2 regions of the Devosia sp. P3_B2 genome follow, and region 1 is predicted to be linked to the other one. Evidence: predicted binding sites of a transcription regulator. Region 1 holds the regulator's gene; the other holds the start of a gene.
The links. The regulator HrcA, encoded in region 1, represses chaperone genes, less so after heat shock. The targets are predictions, from matches to a motif close to GTTAGCACTCNCNNNNNGNGAGTGCTAAC.

Region 1 (4,798 bases):
GCTGCCCTACGGCCCGCAGGTGCTGTGGCCCGACCACTGCGTCTGGGACACCCACGGTGCCGAATTCTCCGCCGATGTCGAGCTGCCCCACACCCAGCTGGTGATCCGCAAGGGCTACCACGAGGTGGTCGATTCCTATTCCGGCTTCCAGGAGGCCGACAGGAAGACCAAGACCGGCCTCGAGGGCTACCTGCGCGAGCGAAAATTCAAGCGGCTGTTCATTGCCGGTCTGGCCACCGATTTCTGCGTAAACTGGACGGCGGTCGATTCGGCCCATGCCGGCTTTGAGACCTATGTGATCGAGGATGCCTGCCGCGCCATCGATACCGGCGGCTCGCTGGCCCAGGCCTGGGCCGACATGACCGCCGCGGGGGTCAAGCGGATCGTCGCCGGGGACATCGCCTGAGGGTTGAGATGCGAAGGGTCGTTCTGGGGTTGCTGCTGATCGGACTGTGGAGCCTGCCGGCCATCGCCGCCGAGCCGTCACCTGCCGCCGACCGGCTGCTCTGGTGCGGCAGCGCCTTCTTCTGGCTCGCCACCGACGCCTACGATTCGGGCGAGGACGCCGAAGCCCAGCAATACGAGGCCTGGTCCGACGACCTCGCCGGCCGCGCCGACATGATGCTGGAAGCGGAAGGCAACGACGACAACGCCATCACCGCGCTGCGCGACGCCTATGACAGCCGCGTCGTCGACGAGATGGGCAAGCCCGGCGCGAAGTATGATGTGACGACGTGCCCGGACCTGGTGGTTTCGGCAGCGAACTGAACCATCGGGGGAATTCATATGCGCCTGGCCGTCCTAGCCGCCGTTTCCGTGGCTCTCCTGATTGCTGCCACTCCTTCACTTGCGAAGTCCGCGCCCAAGCAGACCGAACGCGCGCTCTATTGCGGTTACAGCTTCCTGCTCGAGGCCGCCGACCTGCGCGCAGCAGGCAAGAATGCGGCCGCCCGAAAGGTCAAGGAGGAGGGTGAGCTCGACATCAAGTTCGCGGTAGCGCGCCTCCACTGGGAGGATTTCTCTGAGGCGGAGATCAGCAAGCTGAAGCAGAAGTTCGAGACGCAGGTGGCCAAGGACCGAGCCAAGGGTAAGCTCAAGTTCCAGGGGGCCCAGTGCACCCCCGACGCAGTCATGAACGCCTGAGCCGCTACGCCCTACGCCGCTGTGCAAACACAGACCTGCCGCCGGCTGCCCGCCGTCAGTGCACCCCGGTTGAAATCCCCATACCGTTCCACTAGCCGCAGCCCGCCCGAGGCGAGCAGCAGCGGCAGCTCCTGCGGAAAGATCTGCCGTAGTTCGAGCGGGGTGTGGCGGAAATCCTTGCGGTCGACTGTGGACCAGTACCAGTCGGCGCGGCTCACCTGGGTGATCGGATCGTAGGCAATCGTCTCCTCAACGGTGACGTCACCTAGACGCGGGTGCGCGAACGTGCCCAGCAGCTCACGCCGCCCAGCCGGCAGGCTGAGCAGGCGCTGGCTCGGCACGAACACGTCGAATACCAGCCGCCCGCCCGGCGCAAGATGCTGGCGGATAGCCGAGAAGGCTCGGGCGAAGTCGGCGCGCGAGTGGAGGTGCATCAGCGAGTTGGCGGCAATAACGATCGCGTCGAAGTGCCGGCCGAGCACGAAATCACGCATGTCGAGCTGAAGGAACTCCGCCGACACACCGCGTTCGGTCGCGGCGGCTCGGGCCCGCGACAGCATGGTTTCGGACAGATCGCCCCCGGTCACCAGCGCTCCGCTTGCCGCCAGCGGCACTGTGAAGCGGCCCGACCCGCAGGCGAGTTCGAGCACGCGCTGCCCCGGTCCTCCTGCCGCTTCGACGTAGAAGCGCTCCATCGCGGCAACCGGCGGCGCCACGAGATCGTAGAGATCGGCGTCGTCGTAAAGGCTGTCCATCGCGCTCCTCCTTCGCAACCGGGCAACAAAAAAGGGCGCCGGAGCGCCCTTCTCGACATCACCAGAAAGGTGAGATCAAACGCTCTTGTCCACTGCGCCTTCGGCCGGGGCGCCGGTTGCGCCGCCGCCCTTGGCGACGCCGACCATGGCCGGGCGCAGCACGCGGTCGCCGATAGCGAAGCCGGCCTGCACCACCTGCACCACGGTGCCTTCCGGCCGCGACGGATCGGGGACCTCGAACATTGCCTGGTGCTTGTGCGGGTCGAACTTCTGGCCTTCCGCCTCGATCGGCTTGACGCCGTGCTTGGCGAGCAGCCGCTGCATCTCGCGCTCGGTCATCTCGATGCCTTCGATCAGCGAGCGGACCGTCGGGTCGGCGCTGTCGCGGGCCTCGGCCGGCAGCACCATCAGGGCGCGGCTCAGCGAATCGGTGGCCGTCAGCATATCGCGGGCGAACCCGGCGATGGCATAGGACCGCGTATCGCCGATCTCGCGCTCGGTGCGCTTACGCAAGTTCTCCATCTCCGCGATGGTGCGCAGCAGCTTGTCGCGCATGTCCTGGTTCTCGGCCTTCAGGGCCTCGATCGGATCGGGCGTCGCTGCCGTCTCGGCGGTCTTTTCGTCTGGCGTGTTGCCCTGGGTTTCGGTCGCGGTGGAAGCGGCCTTGTCGTCCTCGGGCTTGCTCGTATCGTCGTTCATTGGGACCTTGGATTTTGTCGCTGATCGCGTTTGCCCCGCATATCGGCCAATGAGCGATAAGATTCAAGCCTAGGAAAGGTTCCGGTACGGTCTCAGCCCTTCCGGGCCATCATGGCGGAGACGACATTGGCGGTATAATCCACCACCGGCACGATGCGCGCATAATTGAGCCGCGTCGGCCCGATGACGCCCAGGACGCCCACGACCTTCTGGTTTGCATCCTTGTACGGGCTGAGGATCACCGACGAGCCGGAGAGCGAGAACAGCTTGTTCTCCGAGCCGATGAAGATCTTCACCCCCTGCGCCGTCTCGGTATCGCCGAGCAGCTCGATCAGTCCATCGCGGCTTTCGAGTTCGTCGAACAGCTGGCGCACCCGGCTCAGTTCCTCGGACGCCATGGTGTCGTTGATGAGGTTGGCCCGGCCGCGCACGATCACCGTCGGTGGCGAAGCGCTGCCCGAGCCCGAGAGCGTCGCGAGCCCGGCATCCACCAGCTTGTGCGTCAGCTCGTCCAGCTCATGCACAGTGGCTTCGCGCTGCGCCTGCAGCGCCTTGCGGGTCTCGTTCAGCGTCTTGCCCACTGCAAAATGCGCCAGGTAGTTCGAGGCCTGCGTCAGCGCGCTTGCCGTCAGCCCCGGCGGCAGCGGCAGCACGCGGTTTTCCACCGAGCCATCCTCGCCCACCAGCACCACCATGGCGCGCTCGGCATCGAGCCGGATGAACTCGATGTGCTTCAGCACCAGGTCGGACTTTTGCGCGATCACCACGCCGGCGCCATGACTTAAGCCGCTGAGCAGCTGGCTCGCCTCGGTGAGCAGGTCCTCGACCTGCCCATGTACGGCCGGCCCCTGGAACTGCTTGGCGATCGCCGCCTTCTCGTCCTCGTTGACCGCGCCGACTTCCAGCATCGCGTCGACGAAGAACCGCAAGCCCTGCTGCGTCGGCAGCCGGCCGGCCGAGGTGTGCGGTGAGGCGATCAGCCCCAAATCCTCGAGATCGGCCATCACGTTGCGCACGGAAGCCGGGCTCAACCCGACGCTCAGCATCCGCGCCAGGTCGCGCGACGCCACCGGCGTGCCGGTGTCGAGATAGCGCTCCACCAACTTGCGGAAGATGTCCTGGCTGCGGGCGTTGAGCACTGCGAGCACGTCTTCGGGAGCTTTTGCGCGATCTGCCATGTTCACCATTTAGGCGGAAAGGCCTGTGTCGCCAAGCGACCGCTGCTTGTTCGGGGGGACGGTCAGGGTTAAGAGGCGGTTAACAGCATTTCCAAGAACGAGTGATTTGACCATATGCGCCCTTCCGGACGCCAGCCAGACCAGATGCGGGCCGTAACGCTCGAACGCAATGTCGCCCCCAAGGCCGAAGGCAGCTGCCTCGTCAGCTTCGGCTCGACCAAGGTGTTCGTCACCGCCTCGGTCGAAACCACGCTTCCCTCCTGGCGCCGCAGCTCCGGCATGGGCTGGGTCACCGCCGAGTACGGCATGCTGCCGCGCGCCACCGGCTCGCGCACCAAGCGCGAGGCTACTCAGGGCAAGCAGAGCGGGCGCACCCAGGAAATCCAGCGGCTGATCGGCCGCAGCCTCCGCGCCGTCGTCGACATGCAGGCACTGGGCGAGAATCAGATCACGCTGGACTGCGACGTGCTGGAGGCCGATGGCGGCACCCGCACCGCCTCGATCACCGGCGCCTATATCGCACTGGCCGACGCCATCAAGTGGCTCGAGGCCCGCGGTCTCACCAAGGGCCCGGTGCTGCGCGATTCGGTCGCCGCCATCTCCTGCGGCATCTATCGCGGCAGCCCGGTGCTCGATCTCGATTATCTCGAGGACGTCGAGGCCCACACCGACGCCAATTTCGTCATGACCGGCACCGGCAAGTTCGTCGAGATCCAGGGCACCGCCGAGCAGGCGCCGTTTAGCCGCGACGAGCTCAACAGCCTGATGGCGCTGGCCGAGCAGGGAATCGGCGAACTCACGGCCCTGCAGAAGGCGGCCCTTTCCTGATGGTGGCGAAGCTCACATTGCGGCGCGGCGACCGGCTGGTGCTGGCGACCCACAATGCGGGCAAGCTCGCCGAGTTCAAGGAACTGCTGGCGCCGTTCGGGCTCGACCTCGTGTCGGCCGGTGAACTCGGCCTGCCGGAACCGGAAGAGACTGGCACCACCTTCATCGAGAACGCCCGCATCAAGGCGCATGCCG
Region 2 (4,798 bases), on a different contig from region 1:
GAAGAACGGGCTAAGCCAGATCGCATCCACCCCGAGATCGGCAACATAGTCCAGCCGCTCGGTGATCCCCACCAGGTCGCCAACCCCATCGCCGTTATGGTCCTGAAACGAGCGCGGATAGATCTGATAGATCACCGCCCCACGCCACCAATCCCTGTCGAGCGGCTGGTCGGGCACGGACTTCTGCTCCGTCATCGGCGGAACGGCCATCATCGGCGGCACAACGCTCATGGGTTACTCCTGGGTGGGCGGCGGGTGCGCAACGTGTGGCGCGGGGCGCGGGGCGGAGTCAATCGCGCGGATATGCGCAGCGGCCCTGCGCAAACCTCAAAACGAAAGGGCGGCCCATGCGGACCGCCCTCCCGTTCGTGACCTTTGGGAAAAGGTCGGATGTCGTTGCGTGGACTTAGAAGTCCATGCCACCCATGCCGCCCATGCCGCCGCCGCCCGGCATCGCCGGAGCCGCGTCCTTCGGCACTTCGGCGATCATCGCCTCGGTGGTGATCAGCAGCGAAGCAACCGAAGCCGCGTCCTGGAGGGCCGTGCGAACCACCTTCACCGGGTCGACCACGCCCATGGCAACCATGTCGCCATATTCGCCGGTCTGGGCGTTGTAGCCAAAGTTCGGGTTGGTGCTTTCGAGGATCTTGCCGACCACGACCGAGCCTTCATCGCCAGCATTGTTGGCGATCTGACGGACTGGCTCCTGGAGAGCGCGACGGACGAGAGCAATACCGGCCTGCTGGTCGGAATTCGCACCCTTGGCAGTGATGGCGTTCGAAGCGCGCAGCAGCGCGACGCCGCCGCCCGGCACGATGCCTTCTTCAACCGCGGCGCGGGTCGCGTTCAGCGCGTCGTCGACGCGGTCCTTGCGCTCCTTGACCTCGATTTCGGTCGAACCGCCGACCTTGATCACCGCAACACCGCCGGCGAGCTTGGCCAGACGTTCCTGCAGCTTTTCCTTGTCGTAGTCCGAAGTGGTCTCTTCGATCTGCGCCTTGATCTGGGCCACGCGGCCTTCGATGTCGGACTTCTGACCGGAGCCGTCGACGATCGTGGTGTTCTCCTTGGAGATTTCCACGCGCTTGGCAGTGCCGAGCATGTCGAGAGTGACGTTCTCGAGCTTGATGCCGAGATCTTCCGAGATCACCTGGCCGCCGGTGAGGACGGCGATGTCTTCGAGCATGGCCTTGCGGCGATCGCCGAACCCCGGAGCCTTGACGGCAGCGACCTTGAGGCCGCCACGGAGGCGGTTCACGACGAGCGTGGCCAGGGCCTCACCCTCGATGTCCTCGGCAACGATCAGCAGCGGACGCTGCGACTGCACCACGGCTTCGAGGATCGGCAGCATGGCCTGCAGGTTCGAGAGCTTCTTCTCGTGCAGCAGGATCACCGGATCCTCGAGCACCGCAACCATCTTCTCGGCATTGGTGACGAAGTACGGCGAGAGGTACCCGCGGTCGAACTGCATGCCCTCGACGACGTCGAGTTCAGTCTCGGCGGTCTTGGCTTCCTCGACGGTGATGACACCCTCGTTGCCGACCTTCTGCATCGCATTGGCAATCATCTCGCCGATGGCGGTTTCGCCGTTGGCGGAGATGGTGCCGACCTGCGCGACTTCGGCGTTCGAAGAAATGGTCTTCTTGGCCTTGCCGAGGTTGTCGACGACTTCCAGCACGGCCAGATCGATGCCGCGCTTCAGGTCCATCGGGTTCATGCCGGCAGCGACGAGCTTGACGCCCTCGTTGACGATGGCCTGGGCCAGCACGGTCGCGGTGGTGGTGCCGTCACCGGCAATGTCGTTGGTCTTCGAGGCAACAGCGCGCACCATCTGGGCGCCCATGTTCTCGAACTTGTCCTCGAGCTCGATTTCCTTGGCAACGGTGACGCCGTCCTTGGTGATGCGCGGGGCACCGAACGACTTGTCGATCACGACGTTACGGCCCTTCGGACCGAGCGTGACCTTCACTGCATTGGCGAGGATGTTGACGCCGCGGACCATCTTGTCGCGGGCATCGGTGGAGAACTTTACGTCTTTCGCAGCCATTGGAGGCGCTCCTTACGAGTTGAAAAGGGAGTGGTCGAAACCGGCGAAGCGCCTGGTTACGAGATCACGCCCATGATGTCGGATTCCTTCATGATCAGAAGGTCCTTGCCGTCGAGCTTCACCTCGGTGCCGCTCCACTTGCCGAACAGGATTCGGTCGCCGGCCTTGACGTCCAGCGCCACGACCTTGCCGCTCTCGTCACGGGCGCCGGGGCCGACGGCCTCGACGATACCCTCGGAGGGCTTTTCCTTGGCGGTATCGGGGATGATGATGCCGCCAGCCGATTTCTCTTCGCTGTCGACGCGCCGGACGACCACGCGGTCGTGCAGGGGACGGAAAGCCATTTTTGCTCCTATCAGCCTCTAAATGATTTCGCACCTGTTAGCACTCGTGATCGAGGAGTGCTAACGGCTGGGTGGGGATATAGGAGGGGCCCCGAAACGAGTCAAGGACGAGCGCAGCCATACGCTGGCGATGTGGCGACTATGCGACGAGCGCATGAAACAGGAGGCTTGCCGATGCGTTTGGGTGCGGACAGAAACCGTAAACCCGACCGATGGTAAGTTGCAAAGCGCCCGGCTTGGCGGTACCTGAGGCTGAAATTACCCCGGAGCAGACGTGACCGTCGTCCAATTCGATAGCCATACCCGCAAATCCCCGGAAGCCTGGATCGCCCCGCAACTGGCCGTCATCGTGCCCAGCTACAACGAGCGCGAGAACATCGCGCTGCTGTACGAGAAGGTCACTGCGGCGCTCGGCTCCATACCGTTCGAGTTCATCGTCGTCGACGACAACTCGCCCGACGGCACCCATGACCTGGTACGAGACATGGCGCGTCGGCACCCCAACGTGCGCGGCATCCATCGGCTCGGGCGGCGCGGCCTGAGCTCGGCCGTCATCGAGGGCATCCTCGCAAGTGCTGCGCCGTATTTCGCCGTCATCGACGCTGACCTCCAGCACGACGAGCGCATCCTGCCGCAGATGCTGGAGAAGGCCATTGCCGGCGACCACATCGTCGTCGGAACCCGGTATGACGGCCAGGGCAGCGTCGGTGAGGGACTTTCCAAGACTCGCGAGGCCGGCAGCCGCTTCGCCACCAAGCTCTCGAACGTCTTGACCGGCGAAACGCTCAGCGACCCGATGAGCGGCTTCTTCCTGATGCGCCGCGAGGTGTTCGACGAGGTGGCCCCTGCGCTCAGCGACGACGGATTCAAGATTCTGCTCGATATCATCGTCTCGGCGGGCCGGTTCCACGCTCTCCATGGCAAGCAGCTCAGGATAGGCGAGGTGCCCTATACCTTCCGCCCGCGCCATGCCGGCGAGAGCAAGATGAGCCCGATCATCGTCGTCCAGTTCCTGGGCCTGATCGTTTCGAAGCTCACCCGCGGCCTGTTGCCCACCAGCTTCCTGCTCTTCGGCCTCGTCGGCGGCTTCGGCGTCATCGTCCACATGGGGACGCTGTGGCTGACACACGAGCGGCTGGGTTTCAATTTCGTCTGGGCGCAGACGGCCGCGACCATCCTCGCCATGACCTTCAACTTCGTGCTCAACAACGAGCTGACCTACGCCAGCAAGAAGCTGCGCGGCTGGCGCTATCTCACCGGCATGCTGACCTTCTACGCCGTCTGTTCCATCGGCGCTCTGGCCAACGTCTCCGTCGCCAGCTGGATCTATGCCTATGACGGCTCGTTCTACCTCGCGGGCCTGCTCGGCGTGCTGATGAGCGTGGTCTTCAACTACTCTGTTACAAAGGTGTTCACATGGCGGTAAGCGCTGAACTCGAAATCAAGCTCCGCCGCACCGGTGGCGTCGGCCCCAATACCAAATGGACGTGGGAACTGATCGGCGCCGACGGCAAGGTGGCAAAGACCGGCACCGCGCTCGGCGAAGAGCACAAGGCCTTCGCAACCGCCAAGAAGTTCCGGGACAAGCTGACGAAGGCTTGAGGCGGGCTAAGCCGCGCCCTTCTTGCCTTCCAGTTCCGCCCACGCTTGTCGCTTGCGGTAGATCGTCGAGGGGCTGAGTTCGAGCGCCTGGGCGGCCAGCGCGATGTTGCCGCCGAAATTCTCGATCGCTTCCTCGATGATCCGCTGCTCCTGCTGCCACATCGGCAGCACGGTCTGGCGACGCGGCAACAGCGCTGGCTGCTGCTGAGGGGTGGCTACCGGCCCGTCGAGGTCGGCCTGCGCGAGCATCTCGGCGTCGATCTCGCCGCCGTCGAACATCACGACCAGCCGGTGGATCAGCGTTTCGAGCTGCCGCACGTTGCCCGGCCACTCCTGGGCCATCAACTGCGCCGCCGCCTCCGTCGTGAAGCCGGCGAAGCTCTTGCGCTCCTCGGCCGCGAAGCGGTCGAGGAAGTGTCGCGCCAGCACGGCGACATCCGATGCGCGCTGTCGCAATGGCGGCAGGTGGATCGGCAGAACGTGCAGCCGGTAGAACAGGTCCTCGCGGAACTTGCGCTCGGCGATCAGCTGCATCGGGTTGCGATGCGTGGCACAGATCAGCCTTACGTCCAGCCGGCGCACGCCGCTTTCGCCCAGCCGGCTGATCGTGCCGGTCTGCAGGAACCGCATCAGCTTGCCCTGGAGACTGAGGTCGATCTCGCCGATCTCGTCGAGGAACAATGTCCCGCCATCGGCGAGCTCCGCCGCGCCCTTGTGCTCGTCCGCGCCGGCCATGGCGCCACCGACTACGCCGAACAGCTCGGCTTCCATCATGTCCTGCGGGATAGCCGCGCAATCGACTGCA

Region 2: the regulator HrcA is predicted to act here: its motif matches at 2,428-2,456, upstream of AC1DV8_RS17230 (co-chaperone GroES).

Annotation. Positions count from the first base shown of each region.
Region 1 is NZ_JBFUGO010000006.1:58,246-63,043, forward strand. It holds gene pncA (bifunctional nicotinamidase/pyrazinamidase) at 1-406, shown strand, start outside; gene AC1DV8_RS10470 (hypothetical protein) at 415-768, shown strand; gene AC1DV8_RS10475 (hypothetical protein) at 787-1,143, shown strand; gene AC1DV8_RS10480 (class I SAM-dependent DNA methyltransferase) at 1,155-1,898, opposite strand; gene grpE (nucleotide exchange factor GrpE) at 1,974-2,597, opposite strand; gene hrcA (heat-inducible transcriptional repressor HrcA) at 2,690-3,784, opposite strand; gene rph (ribonuclease PH) at 3,890-4,603, shown strand; gene AC1DV8_RS10500 (non-canonical purine NTP pyrophosphatase) at 4,603-4,798, shown strand, end outside.
Region 2 is NZ_JBFUGO010000011.1:69,273-74,070, reverse strand. It holds gene bglA (beta-galactosidase BglA) at 1-195, opposite strand, end outside; gene groL (chaperonin GroEL) at 407-2,047, opposite strand; gene AC1DV8_RS17230 (co-chaperone GroES) at 2,104-2,391, opposite strand; gene AC1DV8_RS17225 (glycosyltransferase) at 2,666-3,817, shown strand; gene AC1DV8_RS17220 (hypothetical protein) at 3,808-3,993, shown strand; gene AC1DV8_RS17215 (sigma-54-dependent transcriptional regulator) at 4,000-4,798, opposite strand, start outside.